3 regions of the Bacillus sp. KH172YL63 genome follow, and region 1 is predicted to be linked to each of the others. Evidence: a T-box and tRNA genes for the amino acid it is inferred to sense, from the RefSeq annotation. Region 1 holds a T-box; the other regions hold tRNA genes.
The links. A T-box is a leader RNA that pairs with one kind of tRNA and senses whether it is charged. The one in region 1 lies ahead of proS (proline--tRNA ligase), so its partner is inferred to be a tRNA-Pro.
Positions count from the first base shown of each region.

Region 1 (7,188 bases):
GGTGCGGCAATCGGCTTTGCCCTTTTATCCTTTGCCCTCGCCTTTGCGACGACTGGTTTTGAAACTTTCTATCAAGAGCATATCCCGGTTGAAATCATGGGAAGGGTGGCAAGCATCTATGGATTACTCGAAGGTGCCCTCGTCATCCTGTCGACGATCCTCATCGGCGTTGGTGCCGAATTGGTGTCGATCCGCTTCATCGTGGCATCAAGTTCTCTCGTCATGCTCGGGATCACCGTGATTTTATTCGTTACCATGATGAATAAATATTGGAAAAAACAGTTAAAGAAGTATTCTGAATGTTATAATAAGTAAAAAGAAACAAGGGGGTCAGCAGATGAAGATGACGGTGGATCAGTACTGGGATAAATGGGAAGAGTGGATGAACCAGGAAGAACCAAGCTTTGAGAAATGGGACGGCTTGGAGAAGCTGTTGAACATTGCCCAACAGGAAGGGGATCTATATAAAGAATTCTGCTGCCGTTTCGGCATCATGAGAACCGTTAACTATCTTGGGGAATATGAAGAGCTCTTCGATCATTTTGAATGGTGCAGCGGATTCTTTTTGGATAATGAAGAGAATCTGCAGGATTGGGTTGAATACTTTTTCTGGATTTACAAATGGATGGCCGAGCATCTTGTGAAAATGCCGGGAATCAGCACGGAGCTGATCCAGTCCTTTTTCGATGATTTTAAAGAAGCTTATGAAAAATACGGGTACAGCCTCCGTCCTTATTATCAGCACCAGCATAAGATGGCGTTGAAAACAGGGGACATGAAAGGTGCAAAGAAATATTACAGCCGATGGATTGAAGCAGAAAGGGACGCACTTGCAGACTGCGAAGCATGTGAATATCAGACGCAGCTGGAATATTTCCATCTGATCGGGGAGATTGACAAGGCTGAACCGATCGAGAAGCTGTTATTATCCAAAGAAGTGAGCTGCGGTGAAATCCCCCACCTCACATACAGCAAGCTGCTTCTCCCTTATTTGGAAGGCGGACGCATTGAGGAAGCGGCACGCTATCAGTCCGAGGGCTATTTTTTCATCTATGATAAACCTCATTTCCTGGTCGAGGCATCGGAACATATCCGTTTCCTTGCCATGACGGACCCTGTGAAAGGGATCAAGGTGTTAGAGCGCCATATTGAGTACGCCGACAGCGCCAAGGACCCATACGGCATGTTCTATTTTTACATGAGCGGGGTCATCCTTCACCGCAAGCTGATAGAAGCGGGACACCGTCCGGGATTTGCCGTCGATATGATGACCGAAATCGCCGAAGAGATTGCAGGTGATTTCGATGAGCGGAACGGAAATGATTTCTTCAGCAGGGAGATGGAGAAGATTTATGCGATGTAAACAGGGATGCGGCATTGTCCTAGCCTTCATGTGTATCCTTGCTTTATTCTCCTGCAGCAATGAGGACGACCGGGAATGGTTTGAAACGAAGGAAGAAGCCATTGAATATGGAACGAGCAAGGTCGAAGGTGACCTCAAATCGACCCTGCTTTCCACCGAAGAGTATGAAGGAGAAACAATCGTCTTCTATGACTATGGAGGCGCTTTGGGAGTCGCAAGCATCTCACGGGGCGAAGAAGGATACAGCTGGTACCGGTCGAACGCCTACCTGGATTTTGAAAGCGACGGCGAAACCTCATACACGACAGCAGGCTTCGACCTTGAAACCGAGAGCGGATTAAAAATTCCGATCTTATGTGGAGAAGCCGTGGATCCTTCCATTGAAAAAATGTTGCTTACCGGGGACGGACCTCAAAGGGAACTCGATATTTTGGGTGATGCCCGACATTTTTATGCCATCCATGATTCAGCATTTACCCAGCTCGAAGTGACAGCGGTGAAACCGGGTGAATAAAATGCAATTGACACCCCTTTTAAATCTCTATATAATCATCTCAAATATATGAAACATTGCCGAGGATCAGTAAAGGGACCTTGTCTTTTCAGAGAGGGGGCGGCTTGGTGAAAAGCCCCTATGGATGAACCTTTGAACCTGCCTCTAAGTTCTGTATCGATTGAAGATATCAGCGGTTCGAGACCGTTATCATGGAATGAGTGTAAAGCTTTGCTTTGAATCAGGGTGGTACCGCCAGAAATGGTCCCTGATGAGAAGCAGGGCTTTTTTTGTTGTATGGGTTGCGGTCATTTTAGTGGGCTCTTCTGGAGAAGGGGAGATGGTGTTGAAAATGGATATCGCCGTTATATTCGGAATTTCGCCGATAAAAATGGGATATCGCCGTTATATTCAGAATTTCGCCGATAAAAGTGAGATTTCGCCGTTAAATGAAAAATATCGCCGATAAACCCATCCGCAGCCCCAATCCCATACCCAAAATCATTCCCAACCAAGCGACGACAATGCTGAAATCAACAAATAAATCAAATAAATCAAACGAGGTGCACAAAATGGCGAAAGAATTTGTGAAAGATGTGACGGGCATGGAGGAAGACTTTGCCCAGTGGTATACGGATGTGGTGACGAAGGCTGAGCTTGTCGATTATTCAAGCGTACGGGGGTCGATGATCATCATGCCTTACGGATATGCGATTTGGGAAAATATCAAGGAGGCTCTTGATGCCAAAATCAAGGAAACCGGTCATGAAAATGTGTATATGCCGCTTTTTATCCCTGAAAGTCTGCTGCAGCGGGAGAAGGATCATATTGAAGGATTTGCGCCGGAAGTGGCGTGGGTGACCCATGGCGGGGAAGAGGAATTGGCGGAGAGACTGTGTGTGCGGCCGACGTCTGAGGTCCTGTTTGGCGAGCATTATAAAAACATTATCCACTCCTATCGTGATCTGCCTAAATTGTACAATCAATGGGCGAATGTGGTGCGCTGGGAAAAGACGACCCGTCCATTCCTCCGTACGCTGGAATTTTTATGGCAGGAGGGGCATACGTGTCATGAGACCGATCAAGATGCCCATGATGAAACGGTAAAGATGCTGGAGGTGTACGCAGAGCTTTGTGAAGAGCTGCTCGCAATCCCTGTCATTAAGGGGCAGAAAACGGAAAAAGAGAAGTTTGCCGGTGCGAAATATACGTATACAATCGAGAGTCTGATGCATGACGGGAAAGCCCTTCAGTCGGGAACTTCCCACCATTTGGGGGATGGATTCGCCAAAGCGTTCGGCATTCAATTCACCGATCGGGAAGGGAAGCTTCAGCACGTGCAGCAGACGTCTTGGGGGCTAACGACCCGCATCATCGGGGCGATGATCATGGTGCATGGAGATGACCGGGGCCTTGTCGTTCCACCAAGGATCGCACCGACCCAGTTGATGATCGTGCCAATTGCCCAACACAAGGAAGGGGTACTTTATTTTGCCTATCAATTGAAGGATCAATTATCAGGACGTGTCCGTGTGGGAATCGATGCGAGTGACAAGAAGCCGGGATGGAAGTTCAATGAGTATGAAATGAAGGGGATCCCTCTCCGTTTGGAAGTTGGTCCACGGGACATCGAGAATGGACAGGTGGTGCTTGCAAGACGGGATACCGGTGAAAAGATCACGGTCTTAATAGAGGAGATTGAGAGGAAAGTCAGTGAATTGCTGCAGGACATCCAGGCAGGTCTGCTTGAAAAAGCCAGAACGCATCGTGAAGAAAAAACGAAGGTTGTGACTTCATTTGACGGATTCAAGGAGACGGTCTCTGAAAAAGGCGGCTTCATTAAAGCGATGTGGTGTGGCGACCGGGTATGTGAAGACAAGATCAAAGAAGAAACCGGTGCGACTTCCAGATGCATGCCTTTCGAGCAGGAAATGATCGCTGATACATGCGTGTGTTGCGGCAAGGGAGCAAAACATCTGGTGTATTGGGCAAAGGCATACTGATGTTGGGGAAAAGCATACTGATCCTGTCGATTACAGCCAGTGTCCTCATGATTGGACTCGCCTTTCTCCAATGGAATCTCGTCGAAATCCTGACTCCTTTTCTCATGCCTTTCGCCTGGGTGGCATCCTGGGGATATTTTCTGACAGTGGCGGTGTTCTCCCTCATCCTCCTGTTTAAGGAACGGAACGTGAAACCCGCTCTGATCCAGACCATCACGGTTCTTTTGCTCGTCTTTTTTCCGTTCACAAAAGTGGTACTGGACATGGACTTCAAGTTAAATAAAGGGGACCGTGAAACGGTTGTGAAAAAAGTGGAGAGCGGAGACCTCGTGCCGAATGTCGCTCATAACGATACCCTCATCCATCTTCCAGAGGAGTATGATGGACTTTCAAAAGGGGGAGGGGAGATTGTCGTAGAGGAAAAGAATGGGGAAACGATGATTCTGTTCTTTACCTTTCGGGGGATCCTTGAGGGCTTCACCGGTTTCGTCTATTCATCCTCGGATGAAAAGCCCCGGACAGGTGATTTCGGTGGGGACTTCATTGAAATCGAAAAGCTTGAAGATCATTGGTATGTCGTCTCTTCTGGGTGAAGGGGGACTTTCTAACCTTTCCTGATTTTTTCGTGAATAAGCCTTCTTTTTCCTCTGTTTACTTAATAAACATAGGTAAAGGAGGCGTGATTATATGGAATTTGGACTCATCGTCATTTTATTCATGGTCTTCGTGGGAATCAGCCTTTGGGTCGTTCATTTCAAGCTTAACCGCATCACCGAGCATGTACAGCAGCTCGATGAAGAATATCTGTCTGATGAGCAGATTGAGCGGGAGTTAGAGGAAGAATGGAATAAGGATAAGTAATGATGCAGGCGTTTCTCGGCAGAGGAGCGCCTTCCGTCTGTTAAAATGTGGTAAATCTGCGGTGTTGGAGCGAGAAGAATAAAATCTATCATTCTCCCACTTCCATTGATACTATTAAAATAAGACCATAAAAGAGGACGTGTGAGTGTGAAGCATAGAGACTTAACGATTGAAACACCACGGCTGGTGATCAGGCCTTTCACCAACAGTGATTACGGCAACTGGATAAGGGAGCATATGAACAGGCTTCCGTCACAGCATAAATACGATGTCGGCTTTCAGGATATGAGAGAGTGCACGGAGTTCTGGTTCCGTGACATGCTGGAGAAGCAGGAGGAAATGATGGAAAAGGATGAAGTCTATATTCTTGGAATCTTTCTGAAGGAAGGACCGACCGTCGGGACGATCGATTTCTCCACGCTCATGAGGTACAACTTTCATTGGGGCCGGGCCGGGTACACCGTCCATAATACTTATTGGAACAGGGGATACGGGAAGGAAGCGATGCGTGCAGCGCTTCAGCTCGCATTCACCAAACTGGGCTATCACCGGATCGAAGCCCATATCAATCTTGACAACACACCCTCCATCAAGCTCGCAGAAAGCATCGGCATGCAGTATGAATGCACAAGAAAAGGCTTCATCTATGAGTTCGGCAAATGGACGGACAATCTTGTGTACTATGCGAATGCAGGGGAGAATGATTGAGGTATGAAGGAGTTCTCTGTGGGGAAATCAATCAATACTTTTAATTTGATGGTAGGTTGAACATCATCACCTGTAGGATAAAGGCGAACAATCACTGTGAGTTTCTTGCATCACCAGATACACCGCTGTTGATTTCCGTGCAAGACTTCGCTTTCCTCGGGCGGAAGGCGAGCCTCCTCGTCGCTAGCGCTCCTGCGGGGTCTCACCTTTTCCGCTTTTCCCGCAGGAGTCTTCGTCTTGCACTCCAATCAACAGCTGGAACCTGCAGAATACATGTATGAAGCAGTATTGTTATAAAAGAAAAATCCGGACGATTTAGATTATAATCAAATCAATCGTCCGGATTTTTTGTGAATGAAACGCTTATGTTCAGCTACATACAACTGCTCGTTCACTCTTGAGTGGAGCGGAAATCAACAGCGGTGTAATGCGTGTCTCAAAAATTAATACCTCAATTTTGTTATATCAATATAACATCATCCGCCGATATGATGCATTTCAACTTTCTTTCTTTCAAGGGACTTGTTCTCACGGTCTTCTGAATAGCGGTCCTGGCGGCCGAACCATATATTCTTGATTTCGTCGGTGATTGTGCCGGCTTCGTCTGAACGAAGAATGGTCTTGAGATCATGTCCGTTCGATGCGAATAAGCAGGTGAACAATTTTCCGTCTGCCGATAAACGGGCACGGTTGCAGCTTGAGCAAAAGGCGTCAGATACAGATGAGATCACGCCGATTTCTTCCTTGCTTCCCACATAACGATACCTTTTGGCGACTTCTCCTTTGTAGTTCGGATCGATCGGTTCGATGGGCATCACTTTGTGGATGTCGTCCAGGATCTGCTGCTTAGAATAGACTTCGTCCAGCTTCCACTGGTTGGAGTTTCCGACATCCATATATTCTATGAACCTTAGAATATGGCCTTTTTCACGGAAGAATTCAGCCATTGGAACGACTTCCTGCTCGTTCATCCCCCGCTTGACGACCATATTGATCTTCACCTTCAGGCCTGCTTCAGAGGCTGCGTCGATGCCGTTCAATACTGTTTGGACCGACACACCCCGTCCGTTGATGCTTCCGAATATATCATCATTCAAGGAATCCAGGCTGATTGAAACCCGGTCCAATCCTGCAGCTTTCAAATCTTTTGCAAACTTAGGCAGAAGGGATCCGTTTGTTGTCATGGCGATATCGTTCAATCCGTCAATTTGTTTTAATTTACTGATTAACATGGGTAAGTCTTTCCGCATGAGGGGTTCTCCTCCGGTGATGCGGAGCTTTTTTACACCGAGTTCCTTCACGAAGATGTTGGTCAGGTGCTCGATTTCCTCGAACGAGAGCAGCTCTCCTTTTTTCAGGAAAGGAAAGTCAGGCCCGAAAATCTCAGCAGGCATGCAGTATGTGCATCTGAAGTTGCATTTATCCGTGACAGATATGCGCAGGTCGCGGAGAGGGCGCTTGAGCTTGTCCAGCACTGGTTGATTCATGTTGAGGTTCCTCCTTTCCAGGTTACACTTCTGGCTGATCTATGATTCTTTCTGGATGTGAATAGACATTGAAAGATGTTCCACGGATGAATCCGACTGTCGTGATATTCAAGTCATTGGCGAGCTTGATGGCAAGATCGGTCGGGGCAGACTTGGAAAGCACCATTCCGACTCCGATCTTGGCAGCCTTCAATAACACTTCAGAAGAAATCCTGCCGCTGAACACGAGGATTTTATCCCGGACGGAAATTTTGTTGATTAAGCTATATCCGT
Region 1 covers NZ_AP022842.1:656,347-663,534, forward strand. The annotation lists gene KH172YL63_RS03235 (MFS transporter) at 1-315, shown strand, start outside; gene KH172YL63_RS03240 (hypothetical protein) at 338-1,363, shown strand; gene KH172YL63_RS03245 (hypothetical protein) at 1,353-1,877, shown strand; T-box leader at 1,925-2,129, shown strand; gene proS (proline--tRNA ligase) at 2,429-3,859, shown strand; gene KH172YL63_RS03255 (hypothetical protein) at 3,859-4,452, shown strand; gene KH172YL63_RS03260 (hypothetical protein) at 4,547-4,720, shown strand; gene KH172YL63_RS03265 (GNAT family N-acetyltransferase) at 4,868-5,428, shown strand; partial or broken gene KH172YL63_RS21540 (hypothetical protein) at 5,495-5,680, opposite strand; gene moaA (GTP 3',8-cyclase MoaA) at 5,905-6,915, opposite strand; gene fdhD (formate dehydrogenase accessory sulfurtransferase FdhD) at 6,938-7,188, opposite strand, start outside.

Region 2 (7,188 bases), 1.4 Mb from region 1:
TGGGCACTGTCTCAACGAGAGACTCGGTGAAATTATAGTACCTGTGAAGATGCAGGTTACCCGCGACAGGACGGAAAGACCCCGTGGAGCTTTACTGTAGCCTGATATTGAATTTTGGTACAGCTTGTACAGGATAGGTAGGAGCCTTGGAAACCGGAGCGCCAGCTTCGGTGGAGGCATCGGTGGGATACTACCCTGGCTGTATTGAAATTCTAACCCGCGCCCCTTATCGGGGTGGGAGACAGTGTCAGGTGGGTAGTTTGACTGGGGCGGTCGCCTCCTAAAGAGTAACGGAGGCGCCCAAAGGTTCCCTCAGAATGGTTGGAAATCATTCGCAGAGTGTAAAGGCACAAGGGAGCTTGACTGCGAGACCTACAAGTCGAGCAGGGACGAAAGTCGGGCTTAGTGATCCGGTGGTTCCGCATGGAAGGGCCATCGCTCAACGGATAAAAGCTACCCCGGGGATAACAGGCTTATCTCCCCCAAGAGTCCACATCGACGGGGAGGTTTGGCACCTCGATGTCGGCTCATCGCATCCTGGGGCTGTAGTCGGTCCCAAGGGTTGGGCTGTTCGCCCATTAAAGCGGTACGCGAGCTGGGTTCAGAACGTCGTGAGACAGTTCGGTCCCCTATCCGTCGTGGGCGCAGGAAATTTGAGAGGAGCTGTCCTTAGTACGAGAGGACCGGGATGGACGCACCGCTGGTGTACCAGTTGTCTTGCCAAAGGCATCGCTGGGTAGCTATGTGCGGAAGGGATAAGTGCTGAAAGCATCTAAGCATGAAGCCCCCTCGAGATGAGATTTCCCATCACGTAAGTGAGTAAGATCCCTAGAAGATGACTAGGTAGATAGGTCAGAGATGGAAGCATGGCGACATGTGGAGTTGACTGATACTAATCGATCGAGGACTTAACCACAAAGAGTCATATTTATATGAACAACAGGCTGATATTCGGCTTTCTTGACATCAATTCTTTATCTAGTTTTCAGGGAATAAATTTTATGCGAAAGTATAAAAAAAGCCTTGAAAAATTATATCAACACGATATAATAGAACTTGTCCTTTTAAAGGATAAACAATAGTCTGGTGATTATGGCGAAGAGGTCACACCCGTTCCCATGCCGAACACGGAAGTTAAGCTCTTCAGCGCCGATGGTAGTTGGGGGATCTCCCCCTGTGAGAGTAGGACGTCGCCAGGCTATATATAATGGAGGATTAGCTCAGCTGGGAGAGCATCTGCCTTACAAGCAGAGGGTCGGCGGTTCGATCCCGTCATCCTCCACCATTACACTTGCCGGTGTAGCTCAACTGGTAGAGCAACTGACTTGTAATCAGTAGGTTGGGGGTTCAAGTCCTCTTGCCGGCACCATTTGGTTTTTTGAGAGCCATTAGCTCAGTTGGTAGAGCATCTGACTTTTAATCAGAGGGTCGAAGGTTCGAATCCTTCATGGCTCACCATTTTTATCATGTAAGTTCAATGACTTACAATTTGCGGGTGTGGCGGAATTGGCAGACGCACCAGACTTAGGATCTGGCGCCGCGAGGCGTGGGGGTTCAAGTCCCTTCACCCGCACCATTTGTTTTGCGGAAGTAGTTCAGTGGTAGAACACCACCTTGCCAAGGTGGGGGTCGCGGGTTCGAATCCCGTCTTCCGCTCCATACTAGCCGGGGTGGCGGAACTGGCAGACGCACAGGACTTAAAATCCTGCGGTAGGTGACTACCGTACCGGTTCGATTCCGGTCCTCGGCACCATAGATTTTTGCGCAAGCAAATTATCTTTCCATAAGGTGCTTTAAAAAGTAAAAAAACAACAATATTTACATCTTGCGCCCGTAGCTCAATTGGATAGAGCGTTTGACTACGGATCAAAAGGTTAGGGGTTCGACTCCTCTCGGGCGCGCCATATTTCGGGAAGTAGCTCAGCTTGGTAGAGCACTTGGTTTGGGACCAAGGGGTCGCAGGTTCGAATCCTGTCTTCCCGACCACTTCATATGGGGCCTTAGCTCAGCTGGGAGAGCGCCTGCTTTGCACGCAGGAGGTCAGCGGTTCGATCCCGCTAGGCTCCACCAAGTTTTTTTACGACAGTAACGAAACTTTCATACTTCAACATAGCTTGTTTCTTGGCGGTGTAGCTCAGCTGGCTAGAGCGTACGGTTCATACCCGTGAGGTCGGGGGTTCGATCCCCTCCGCCGCTACCAATAGGGACCTTTAGCTCAGTTGGTTAGAGCAGACGGCTCATAACCGTCCGGTCGTAGGTTCGAGTCCTACAAGGTCCACCAAGTACCATTTTTCAATACGGAGGAATACCCAAGTCCGGCTGAAGGGATCGGTCTTGAAAACCGACAGGGGTGTAACAGCCCGCGGGGGTTCGAATCCCCCTTCCTCCTCCATTTTTAAATTATATTCTTAACGTCGCGGGGTGGAGCAGTTCGGTAGCTCGTCGGGCTCATAACCCGAAGGTCGCAGGTTCAAATCCTGTCCCCGCAATACCATTTTTGCTAACGCAAGGTAATGAACCATATTTTGCTGACGTAAAGTAATGAAAGTTATTTTTGCTGACGCAAAAAAACTCTGGTCCGGTAGTTCAGTTGGTTAGAATGCCTGCCTGTCACGCAGGAGGTCGCGGGTTCGAGTCCCGTCCGGACCGCCATTTGTTTTTTTTAAAATATTTAGAATAATATGGCTCAGTAGCTCAGTTGGTAGAGCAATGGACTGAAAATCCATGTGTCGGCGGTTCGATTCCGTCCTGAGCCACCATTTTTTGTTTGTGAATATTATGGCGATTGTGGCGAAGTGGTTAACGCACCTGATTGTGGTTCAGGCATTCGTGGGTTCGATTCCCATCAGTCGCCCCATATTTTCATTCTTTTGCGGGTGTAGTTTAGTGGTAAAACCTCAGCCTTCCAAGCTGATGATGAGGGTTCGATTCCCTTCACCCGCTCCAATTATTTTATGGGCCTATAGCTCAGCTGGTTAGAGCGCACGCCTGATAAGCGTGAGGTCGGTGGTTCGAGTCCACTTAGGCCCACCATCATATTATTCCGCAGTAGCTCAGTGGTAGAGCTATCGGCTGTTAACCGATCGGTCGCAAGTTCGAATCTTGCCTGCGGAGCCAATTACGGGGAAGTACTCAAGTGGCTGAAGAGGCGCCCCTGCTAAGGGTGTAGGTCGGGCAACTGGCGCGAGGGTTCAAATCCCTCCTTCTCCGCCATCTTGGCCCATTGGTCAAGCGGTTAAGACACCGCCCTTTCACGGCGGTAACACGGGTTCGAATCCCGTATGGGTCATATTAAAAAAGACTATCATCATGATAGTCTTTTTTATTTTGTTTATAAACCTTCAGCTGCTTTCATCCAGCCTTGCGTTGATAAAAATTTCAAGTCATACATTCCTCCTCTGTCGGCAGGGCTCAAGCGAGCAAACCGGCCAGCCATCTACATCCCCGGGAAAATAGCCCTCCCGCATATTTGAAAAATCAATGCTTTCTGAAGCCGTCCAAAATCTCTCATCTTCTCTCCGGCACATGCAGCGCTTCAACTCCGAACAGCTTCTCCTTGTAAAGACGTATGCTGTGATCCCTCCTTCTCTATCACACTCTCCTGAAATTTAAGAAATTGTCTACTATTTGGTTTACATCATCTGTTATTTAGTCCTTGTACAAAAACTTGATTTACCCATTCACCTTCCACCGTTCGACAACTCCACTACCTATCCTATTGAACCCATTTGATTCAAACTTCAAGTATTTCTCTATATCCTCTCTTATTAATTTCATTTTAAGTGAAAAAACTTTCGACAAACTTCGCTATCGATTTCCTCTGTTTTTACTGCTAAATCAAAATGTAAACCTTATCATTTGTCATTAATATCCAATTATGCCGAAGTTAACGTAAGGAGTGTAGTAAATTGTCGTAATTGAGCGACGATTAGTTAAAGGATTTTACTGATGTTAAAAGAAAGTAGTATGTAGATTGAAAAAGTGTAGGTGAGTTGATGAACGCAATGACCATAACAGATTATGATGTTTATTTATTTCATGAGGGAAGTATGCAGCAGGCCTATCAGTTTATGGGGGCACATGTAGTGAGGGATGCTACAGGCACTCATACAGAATTTTGCGTTTGGGCACCGAAAGCTAGACAGGTTACAGTAGTGGGTTCGTTTAACGATTGGAATGGTGTCGGGTATGAACTTAGACGCCGCAATGACCAAGGGATATGGACGGCCCGTATACAGGGGGATTTGACGGGAGAAACGTATAAATATGAAATCACGACTCCTTATGGCACCAAGAAATTAAAGGCGGATCCATATGGGTTTGCCTCTGAGAAGCGCCCGCGAACCGCAAGTGTCGTGTACGACCTCCAGGGATTCGCCTGGGAAGATGAGAAGTGGCTTGAAGAAAGGGCCTCGCAAGCGGTCTACGATAGGCCGATGTCGATCTATGAAGTGCATTTAGGCACATGGAAGAAGAAAGCAGGCAAGTTTCTTTCCTACAAGGAATTGGCTCAGCAATTGATTCCTCATGTAAAGGCGCATGGCTTTACCCATATAGAGCTTCTCCCGGTCACAGAGCATCCTTTTGACAGGTCCTGGGGGTATCAGGGGACCGGTTATTACTCTCCTACAAGCAGGTACGGTTCTCCACATGAGCTGATGGCCTTTGTGAATGAGTGTCACCTACATTCCATCGGGGTGATCCTTGACTGGGTCCCGGGGCACTTTTGTAAGGATGCACACGGCCTGTATGAATTTGACGGTTCATTTGCTTATGAGTACGGAGAAGAACGGGATCGTGAGAATTATACGTGGGGGACGGCGAATTTTGACCTTGGAAAAGGGGAAGTCAGGAGTTTCCTCATATCCAATGCCCGCTTTTGGATGGAAATGTATCATATTGATGGGTTCCGGATCGATGCTGTTGCCAATATCATTTACTGGGCGAATCAGGGACAGACGGCTCCGAATGACGGTGCCATCCAATTCTTGAAGAAATTGAATACGGCAGTGTTTGAGTATGATCCTTCCATCCTGATGATGGCAGAGGATTCAACAGACTGGCCGCAGGTGACATCACCTGTCCATTATGGAGGCCTGGGATTTAATTATAAGTGGAACATGGGATGGATGAATGACGTCCTTAAATATATGGAAACCGAACCCTCTGAAAGAAGGCATGTACATTCGCTGATTACCTTTTCGCTGTTGTATGCCTATTCAGAGAATTATGTCCTTCCTTTCTCCCATGATGAAGTGGTACATGGGAAGAAGTCGTTGTTAAATAAGATGCCGGGTGATTATTGGCAGAAATTCGCACAATATCGTCTGCTGCTGAGTTATATGTTCGCCCATCCAGGGAAGAAGCTTTTGTTCATGGGGAGCGAGTTGGCACCTTTCTCTGAGTGGAAGGACCTGGAAGAACTGGATTGGCATTTGATGGATTACGAATTTCATCATAAATTCAATTCATATTTCAAAGAACTTCTGCATTTATATAATGGTGCTGCACCGTTATTCCAAATGGACCATCGCTCTGAGGGATTTGAGTGGGTGGATGTCAATAATGCAGCACAGCAGATTTTTTCTTTCATCCGTTATGGGGGCGAAGAAGGGGATCATCTGGTGATCATCTGCAATTTCAGTCCGAACGTGTATCACCAGTATAAAGTAGGGGTGAACAACGCAGCGGAGTACGAGGAAATCTGGAACAGTGATGATGAGCGATTTGGCGGTTCCCATCAGGTGAATCCGCTGCCGCTCACTGTGCATAAAGAGGGATACCACGGAAGGGAAGGCTATGTGGAAATGACGATTCCACCATATGCAGCCGTTTATTTAAAACCAAACGATTGGAAGGGGAGAAGGAAAGATGGCAAAAGGTAGATGCGTGGCCATGTTATTAGCAGGTGGAAAAGGGAGTCGATTGAGTTCTTTGACCAAAAGCCTGGCGAAGCCGGCTGTACCATTCGGAGGAAAGTACAGGATTATTGATTTCACCCTGAGCAATTGTACAAATTCAGGGATTGATACAGTTGGTGTCCTCACCCAGTACCAGCCACTCGTATTAAATTCTTATATCGGGATCGGAAGCGCGTGGGATCTTGACCGGAAACACGGCGGGGTGACGGTGCTGCCGCCTTATGCTGAATCATCCGAAATGCGCTGGTATACGGGGACGGCAAGTGCCATCTATCAAAATATGAATTACCTTGAGCAGTATGATCCTGAGTACGTATTGATTCTGTCCGGTGACCATATTTACAAGATGGACTACAGCAAAATGCTTGATTATCATATCGAGAAAAAAGCAGACGTCTCGATTTCTGTCATTGAAGTGGGCTGGGATGAAGCGAGCCGTTTCGGCCTGATGAACACGAATGATGATATGAGGGTCACGGAATTCGAAGAAAAACCTGCTTTTCCAAAAAGTAATCTGGCGTCAATGGGCATTTACATCTTTAACTATTCGGTGCTTAAAGATTACTTGGAGATGGATGAACGGAACCCTGACTCAAGCCATGACTTTGGAAAGGATGTCATCCCGCTCTTGCTTGATGAGAAGAAGAAGCTGATGGCTTACCCGTTCCAGGGTTACTGGAAGGATGTCGGCACAGTGAAGAGCTTATGGGACGCGAATATGGATTTGATTGATGAGGAAAACGAGCTGAATCTGTTCGATCATGACTGGAGGGTGTATTCAGTGAATCCGAATGAGCCTCCTCAATATATCGCAGAAGATGCATTGGTCGAGGGATCGCTTGTCAATGAAGGATGTACGATCGAAGGGACCATCCGTAAATCTGTCCTGTTCCAGGGGACGACGGTGAAAAAGGGAGCACATGTCGTTCGTTCCGTGATCATGCCTGACGCTGTCATCGGAGAAAACGCATATATCGAGCAAGCCATAGTACCATCCAATGTGAAAGTTCCAAGCGGGCTGTGCATCATGCCGGAAGAGGGATCTGATGAAATCATTCTTGTGACTGAATCATTCATAGAAACATTGTTGGAACAAGAAAAAGTCTGAGGCGAATATCATTATCACAACATAAGAGGAGGAAATATCTTGAAAAATACAATGCTTGGTGTTATTGATGCTACGAGTTATTACGAGTCGTTGGAAGATCTATTATTACATCGTTCATTAGCGGCTTTGCCGATTGCAGGGAGATACCGTTTGATCGAC
Region 2 covers NZ_AP022842.1:3,459,888-3,467,075, reverse strand. The annotation lists rRNA gene KH172YL63_RS17790 (23S ribosomal RNA) at 1-916, shown strand, start outside; rRNA gene rrf (5S ribosomal RNA) at 1,083-1,199, shown strand; tRNA gene KH172YL63_RS17780 (tRNA-Val) at 1,210-1,285, shown strand; tRNA gene KH172YL63_RS17775 (tRNA-Thr) at 1,294-1,369, shown strand; tRNA gene KH172YL63_RS17770 (tRNA-Lys) at 1,383-1,458, shown strand; tRNA gene KH172YL63_RS17765 (tRNA-Leu) at 1,492-1,576, shown strand; tRNA gene KH172YL63_RS17760 (tRNA-Gly) at 1,585-1,659, shown strand; tRNA gene KH172YL63_RS17755 (tRNA-Leu) at 1,665-1,753, shown strand; tRNA gene KH172YL63_RS17750 (tRNA-Arg) at 1,828-1,904, shown strand; tRNA gene KH172YL63_RS17745 (tRNA-Pro) at 1,910-1,986, shown strand; tRNA gene KH172YL63_RS17740 (tRNA-Ala) at 1,995-2,070, shown strand; tRNA gene KH172YL63_RS17735 (tRNA-Met) at 2,124-2,200, shown strand; tRNA gene KH172YL63_RS17730 (tRNA-Ile) at 2,205-2,281, shown strand; tRNA gene KH172YL63_RS17725 (tRNA-Ser) at 2,300-2,392, shown strand; tRNA gene KH172YL63_RS17720 (tRNA-Met) at 2,416-2,489, shown strand; tRNA gene KH172YL63_RS17715 (tRNA-Asp) at 2,576-2,652, shown strand; tRNA gene KH172YL63_RS17710 (tRNA-Phe) at 2,684-2,759, shown strand; tRNA gene KH172YL63_RS17705 (tRNA-His) at 2,782-2,857, shown strand; tRNA gene KH172YL63_RS17700 (tRNA-Gly) at 2,873-2,946, shown strand; tRNA gene KH172YL63_RS17695 (tRNA-Ile) at 2,957-3,033, shown strand; tRNA gene KH172YL63_RS17690 (tRNA-Asn) at 3,043-3,117, shown strand; tRNA gene KH172YL63_RS17685 (tRNA-Ser) at 3,123-3,213, shown strand; tRNA gene KH172YL63_RS17680 (tRNA-Glu) at 3,218-3,289, shown strand; partial or broken gene glgB (1,4-alpha-glucan branching enzyme) at 3,996-5,882, shown strand; gene KH172YL63_RS17670 (glucose-1-phosphate adenylyltransferase) at 5,872-7,029, shown strand; gene KH172YL63_RS17665 (GlgC family sugar phosphate nucleotidyltransferase) at 7,069-7,188, shown strand, end outside.
Region 2: it has a tRNA-Pro gene. The T-box ahead of proS (proline--tRNA ligase) is inferred to sense a tRNA for this amino acid. The anticodon was not compared.

Region 3 (7,188 bases), 400 kb from region 1:
TAGCTCAGTGGTAGAGCTATCGGCTGTTAACCGATCGGTCGCAAGTTCGAATCTTGCCTGCGGAGCCATTTTTATGGGGAAGTACTCAAGTGGCTGAAGAGGCGCCCCTGCTAAGGGTGTAGGTCGGGCAACCGGCGCGAGGGTTCAAATCCCTCCTTCTCCGCCATAAAATTTTTAGAACGTGGCCCGTTGGTCAAGCGGTTAAGACACCGCCCTTTCACGGCGGTAACACGGGTTCGAATCCCGTACGGGTCATACTTACTTCTTTATTGTCCTCCTGATCAACATTGTTGTTAAGACAGAGGCATGACCGGAGTACGTGTTTACATCAAAGATCATTTCTGGTCCGGTAGTTCAGTTGGTTAGAATGCCTGCCTGTCACGCAGGAGGTCGCGGGTTCGAGTCCCGTCCGGACCGCCAGATTTTTTTAAAAAAGTGATTGACTTATAAGAGTCGGACATGCTATTATATAAACCTCGTCACTTTTTGACAACTCATTGGGCTATAGCCAAGCGGTAAGGCATCGCACTTTGACTGCGACATGCGTTGGTTCGAATCCAGCTAGCCCAGCCATTTACGAGCCATTAGCTCAGTTGGTAGAGCATCTGACTTTTAATCAGAGGGTCGAAGGTTCGAGTCCTTCATGGCTCACCATTGATTTTGTTCAACAAAATCAATTCATATCATCTCCGCTTTGACGGAGGAAACACAGATCATGCGGGTGTGGCGGAATTGGCAGACGCACCAGACTTAGGATCTGGCGCCGCAAGGCGTGGGGGTTCAAGTCCCTTCACCCGCACTTTTAAAAAAGATTTAAAAAGTTATTGACATAAAACGTTATCCTCGATATAATATTGTTTGTCGCTTTAAAACGCGGTCGTGGCGGAATGGCAGACGCGCTAGGTTGAGGGCCTAGTGGGGGCGACCCCGTGGAGGTTCAAGTCCTCTCGGCCGCACCAAAAAGTTTCAAAGGAATATTGCGCCCGTAGCTCAATTGGATAGAGCGTTTGACTACGGATCAAAAGGTTAGGGGTTCGACTCCTCTCGGGCGCGCCATCTTGTTTCTACTAGCGAGTGTTACACGCAAGATCATACATATGCTTTTCTGACGGGAAGTAGCTCAGCTTGGTAGAGCACTTGGTTTGGGACCAAGGGGTCGCAGGTTCGAATCCTGTCTTCCCGACCATCACAATCTTATATGCGGGTGTAGTTTAGTGGTAAAACCTCAGCCTTCCAAGCTGATGATGAGGGTTCGATTCCCTTCACCCGCTCCAAACATTACCTTTAATTGAACCTTGAAAACTGAACAAAACAAGACAATACGTCAACGTTAATTCTAGATTTATTTTAAAGAGCTATTCAAACTTTTATCGGAGAGTTTGATCCTGGCTCAGGACGAACGCTGGCGGCGTGCCTAATACATGCAAGTCGAGCGGATTGATGGGAGCTTGCTCCCTGATATCAGCGGCGGACGGGTGAGTAACACGTGGGTAACCTGCCTGTAAGATCGGGATAACTCCGGGAAACCGGGGCTAATACCGGATAATTCATTCCCTCGCATGAGGGGGATGTTGAAAGGTGGCTTTTAGCTACCACTTACAGATGGACCCGCGGCGCATTAGCTAGTTGGTGAGGTAACGGCTCACCAAGGCGACGATGCGTAGCCGACCTGAGAGGGTGATCGGCCACACTGGGACTGAGACACGGCCCAGACTCCTACGGGAGGCAGCAGTAGGGAATCTTCCGCAATGGACGAAAGTCTGACGGAGCAACGCCGCGTGAGTGATGAAGGTTTTCGGATCGTAAAGCTCTGTTGTTAGGGAAGAACAAGTGCCGTTCAAATAGGGCGGCACCTTGACGGTACCTAACCAGAAAGCCACGGCTAACTACGTGCCAGCAGCCGCGGTAATACGTAGGTGGCAAGCGTTGTCCGGAATTATTGGGCGTAAAGCGCGCGCAGGTGGTTCCTTAAGTCTGATGTGAAAGCCCACGGCTCAACCGTGGAGGGTCATTGGAAACTGGGGAACTTGAGTGCAGAAGAGGAAAGTGGAATTCCAAGTGTAGCGGTGAAATGCGTAGATATTTGGAGGAACACCAGTGGCGAAGGCGACTTTCTGGTCTGTAACTGACACTGAGGCGCGAAAGCGTGGGGAGCAAACAGGATTAGATACCCTGGTAGTCCACGCCGTAAACGATGAGTGCTAAGTGTTAGGGGTTTCCGCCCCTTAGTGCTGCAGCTAACGCATTAAGCACTCCGCCTGGGGAGTACGGTCGCAAGACTGAAACTCAAAGGAATTGACGGGGGCCCGCACAAGCGGTGGAGCATGTGGTTTAATTCGAAGCAACGCGAAGAACCTTACCAGGTCTTGACATCCTCTGACAACCCTAGAGATAGGGCTTTCCCCTTCGGGGGACAGAGTGACAGGTGGTGCATGGTTGTCGTCAGCTCGTGTCGTGAGATGTTGGGTTAAGTCCCGCAACGAGCGCAACCCTTGATCTTAGTTGCCAGCATTCAGTTGGGCACTCTAGGATGACTGCCGGTGACAAACCGGAGGAAGGTGGGGATGACGTCAAATCATCATGCCCCCTTATGACCTGGGCTACACACGTGCTACAATGGACGGTACAAAGGGCTGCAAGACCGCGAGGTTTAGCCAATCCCATAAAACCGTTCTCAGTTCGGATTGCAGGCTGCAACTCGCCTGCATGAAGCTGGAATCGCTAGTAATCGCGGATCAGCATGCCGCGGTGAATACGTTCCGGGCCTTGTACACACCGCCCGTCACACCACGAGAGTTTGTAACACCCGAAGTCGGTGAGGTAACCTTTGGAGCCAGCCGCCTAAGGTGGGACAGATGATTGGGGTGAAGTCGTAACAAGGTAGCCGTATCGGAAGGTGCGGCTGGATCACCTCCTTTCTAAGGAAGATTTACTAAAACGTTTGACAGTCGAAGTTTTGTTCAGTTTTGATGGTTTAATTATCATCAAAACTTTTTGTCTCTTCTGAGACAGAAATTTGTTCTTTGAAAACTAGATAAAGATAAATTGATAGTCAAGAAAATTACCGAGTATCGCCATTTTAGGTTTTAAACCTTATGTAACAACCAATTCGGTTAAGTTATGAAGGGCGCACGGTGGATGCCTTGGCACTAGGAGCCGACGAAGGACGGGACTAACACCGATATGCTTTGGGGAGCTGTAAGTGAGCTTTGATCCAGAGATTTCCGAATGGGGGAACCCATTGTTCGTAATGGAACAATATCCATATTTGAATACATAGAGTATGGAAGGCAGACCCAGGGAACTGAAACATCTAAGTACCTGGAGGAAGAGAAAGCAATTGCGATTCCCTGAGTAGCGGCGAGCGAAACGGGATGTAGCCCAAACCAAGAGGCTTGCCTCTTGGGGTTGTAGGACACTCTATACGGAGTTACAAAGGAATGAAGTAGACGAAGAAGTCTGGAAAGGCTCGTCAAAGAAGGTAACAACCCTGTAGTTGAAACTTCATTCTCTCTTGAGTGGATCCTGAGTACGGCGGAACACGTGAAATTCCGTCGGAATCTGGGAGGACCATCTCCCAAGGCTAAATACTACCTAGTGACCGATAGTGAACCAGTACCGTGAGGGAAAGGTGAAAAGCACCCCGGAAGGGGGAGTGAAATAGAACCTGAAACCGTGTGCCTACAAGTAGTCAGAGCCCGTTAACGGGTGATGGCGTGCCTTTTGTAGAATGAACCGGCGAGTTACGATCCCATGCAAGGTTAAGTTGATAAGACGGAGCCGCAGCGAAAGCGAGTCTGAATAGGGCGAATTTTAGTATGTGGTCGTAGACCCGAAACCAGGTGATCTACCCATGTCCAGGATGAAGTTCAGGTAACACTGAATGGAGGTCCGAACCCACGCACGTTGAAAAGTGCGGGGATGAGGGTAGCGGAGAAATTCCAATCGAACTTGGAGATAGCTGGTTCTCTCCGAAATAGCTTTAGGGCTAGCCTCATGTGTAAGAGTCTTGGAGGTAGAGCACTGTTTGGACTAGGGGCCCTCATCGGGTTACCGAATTCAGACAAACTCCGAATGCCAAAGACTTATCCATGGGAGTCAGACTGCGAGTGATAAGATCCGTAGTCGAAAGGGAAACAGCCCAGACCACCAGCTAAGGTCCCAAAGTATACGTTAAGTGGAAAAGGATGTGGAGTTGCTTAGACAACCAGGATGTTGGCTTAGAAGCAGCCACCATTTAAAGAGTGCGTAATAGCTCACTGGTCGAGTGACTCTGCGCCGAAAATGTACCGGGGCTAAACGTATCACCGAAGCTGTGGATTGACACCTTTAGGTGTCAGTGGTAGGAGAGCGTTCTAAGGACTGCGAAGCTAGACCGTAAGGACTGGTGGAGTGCTTAGAAGTGAGAATGCCGGTATGAGTAGCGAAAGATGGGTGAGAATCCCATCCACCGAATGCCTAAGGTTTCCTGAGGAAGGCTCGTCCGCTCAGGGTTAGTCAGGACCTAAGTCGAGGCCGATAGGCGTAGACGATGGACAACAGGTTGATATTCCTGTACCACCTCTTTTCCGTTTGAGCAATGGGGGGACGCAGGAGGATAGGGTAAGCGCACTGCTGGATATGTGCGTCTAAGCAGTTAGGCTGATGATGAGGCAAATCCCGTCATCGTGAAGGCTGAGCTGTGATAGCGAGCGAATTATAGTAGCGAAGTTCCTGATTCCACACTGCCAAGAAAAGCCTCTAGCGAGGGAAAAAGGTGCCTGTACCGCAAACCGACACAGGTAGGCGAGGAGAGAATCCTAAGGTGAGCGAGAGAACTCTCGTTAAGGAACTCGGCAAAATGACCCCGTAACTTCGGGAGAAGGGGTGCTCTGGTAGGGTGCAAGCCCGAGAGAGCCGCAGTGAATAGGCCCAGGCGACTGTTTAGCAAAAACACAGGTCTCTGCGAAGCCGTAAGGCGAAGTATAGGGGCTGACGCCTGCCCGGTGCTGGAAGGTTAAGAGGAGTGCTTAGCGCAAGCGAAGGTGCGAATCGAAGCCCCAGTAAACGGCGGCCGTAACTATAACGGTCCTAAGGTAGCGAAATTCCTTGTCGGGTAAGTTCCGACCCGCACGAAAGGCGTAACGATCTGGGCACTGTCTCAACGAGAGACTCGGTGAAATTATAGTACCTGTGAAGATGCAGGTTACCCGCGACAGGACGGAAAGACCCCGTGGAGCTTTACTGTAGCCTGATATTGAATTTTGGTACAGCTTGTACAGGATAGGTAGGAGCCTTGGAAACCGGAGCGCCAGCTTCGGTGGAGGCATCGGTGGGATACTACCCTGGCTGTATTGAAATTCTAACCCGCGCCCCTTATCGGGGTGGGAGACAGTGTCAGGTGGAGCAGTTTGACTGGGGCGGTCGCCTCCTAAAGAGTAACGGAGGCGCCCAAAGGTTCCCCTCAGAATGGTTGGAAATCATTCGCAGAGTGTAAAGGCACAAGGGAGCTTGACTGCGAGACCTACAAGTCGAGCAGGGACGAAAGTCGGGCTTAGTGATCCGGTGGTTCCGCATGGAAGGGCCATCGCTCAACGGATAAAAGCTACCCCGGGGATAACAGGCTTATCTCCCCCAAGAGTCCACATCGACGGGGAGGTTTGGCACCTCGATGTCGGCTCATCGCATCCTGGGGCTGTAGTCGGTCCCAAGGGTTGGGCTGTTCGCCCATTAAAGCGGTACGCGAGCTGGGTTCAGAACGTCGTGAGACAGTTCGGTCCCTATCCGTCGTGGGCGCAGGAAATTTGAGAGGAGCTGTCCTTAGTACGAGAGGACCGGGATGGACGCACCGCTGGTGTACCAGTTGTCTTGCCAAAGGCATCGCTGGGTAGCTATGTGCGGAAGGGATAAGTGCTGAAAGCATCTAAGCATGAAGCCCCCTCGAGATGAGATTTCCCATCACGTAAGTGAGTAAGATCCCTAGAAGATGACTAGGTAGATAGGTCAGAGATGGAAGCATGGCGACATGTGGAGTTGACTGATACTAATCGATCGAGGACTTAACCACAAAGAGTCATATTTATATGAACAATCGGCTGATATTCGGCTTTCTTGACATCAATTCTTTATCTAGTTTTGAAGGAACAAACCTTCAATTTAATATTCGTCTGGTGATTATGGCGAAGAGGTCACACCCGTTCCCATGCCGAACACGGAAGTTAAGCTCTTCAGCGCCGATGGTAGTTGGGGGATCTCCCCCTGTGAGAGTAGGACGTCGCCAGGCGAAATATTTTTTTATGAAGTCACTATCTTTATACTTCAACATATAGTAGTATGGAGAGTGTGATACTTATATCGACGCGGGGTGGAGCAGTTCGGTAGCTCGTCGGGCTCATAACCCGAAGGTCGCAGGTTCAAATCCTGTCCCCGCAATACCATTTTTGACTCAGGATATCCTAATCCTAAATGAGTCACGCATGGATAGTTATTTTTGCTAGAGCAAAAAAACTCTGGTCCGGTAGTTCAGTTGGTTAGAATGCCTGCCTGTCACGCAGGAGGTCGCGGGTTCGAGTCCCGTCCGGACCGCCAGATTTGTTTATTCAAACGAAACGTTGTTTCGTTTTTTTTATTGTCTATTTATCATATCCTTTACTCACATACCCGAAAAGGGGTAAACTACATATATACATTCTCCCTTAGGGTAACAAACGATCCTAAGGGTTTTTTATACCTACAAGACGATTGAGGAGATAAACATGAATCAGTTTGAAATCATAACCGAGAGTCCAGATGAGACAGGTGTGTTTGCAGAGCGATTGGGATCACTCCTGAAGCCTGGGGCGGTGTTGACGTTAAAAGGTGACCTTGGGGCAGGAAAGACGACGTTTACCAAGGGTTTGGCGAAAGGTCTAGGCGTGACGAGGACTGTCAACAGCCCGACTTTCACGATTATTAAAGAATACCGGGGGCGTTTGCCTCTATACCATATGGATGTGTACCGGTTGGATGATTCCTTTGAAGATCTGGGATTTGATGAGTATTTTGAAGGTGAAGGTGTGACCGTTGTTGAGTGGGCTCACTTGATTCAAGATCAGTTACCGGAAGAGTTATTAAGCATATCGATTTACCGTGAAGGGGATTCAACGAGACGCATCGTGTTGAAGCCTGTGGGAGAGAGATATAGCGAATTGTGTAAGGAGATTGTGGCAT
Region 3 covers NZ_AP022842.1:259,343-266,530, forward strand. The annotation lists tRNA gene KH172YL63_RS01410 (tRNA-Asn) at 1-68, shown strand, start outside; tRNA gene KH172YL63_RS01415 (tRNA-Ser) at 76-166, shown strand; tRNA gene KH172YL63_RS01420 (tRNA-Glu) at 184-255, shown strand; tRNA gene KH172YL63_RS01425 (tRNA-Asp) at 344-420, shown strand; tRNA gene KH172YL63_RS01430 (tRNA-Gln) at 499-573, shown strand; tRNA gene KH172YL63_RS01435 (tRNA-Lys) at 579-654, shown strand; tRNA gene KH172YL63_RS01440 (tRNA-Leu) at 718-799, shown strand; tRNA gene KH172YL63_RS01445 (tRNA-Leu) at 874-959, shown strand; tRNA gene KH172YL63_RS01450 (tRNA-Arg) at 980-1,056, shown strand; tRNA gene KH172YL63_RS01455 (tRNA-Pro) at 1,110-1,186, shown strand; tRNA gene KH172YL63_RS01460 (tRNA-Gly) at 1,201-1,274, shown strand; rRNA gene KH172YL63_RS01465 (16S ribosomal RNA) at 1,368-2,918, shown strand; rRNA gene KH172YL63_RS01470 (23S ribosomal RNA) at 3,112-6,046, shown strand; rRNA gene rrf (5S ribosomal RNA) at 6,146-6,262, shown strand; tRNA gene KH172YL63_RS01480 (tRNA-Met) at 6,338-6,411, shown strand; tRNA gene KH172YL63_RS01485 (tRNA-Asp) at 6,491-6,567, shown strand; gene tsaE (tRNA (adenosine(37)-N6)-threonylcarbamoyltransferase complex ATPase subunit type 1 TsaE) at 6,735-7,188, shown strand, end outside; gene tsaB (tRNA (adenosine(37)-N6)-threonylcarbamoyltransferase complex dimerization subunit type 1 TsaB) at 7,187-7,188, shown strand, end outside.
Region 3: it has a tRNA-Pro gene. The T-box ahead of proS (proline--tRNA ligase) is inferred to sense a tRNA for this amino acid. The anticodon was not compared.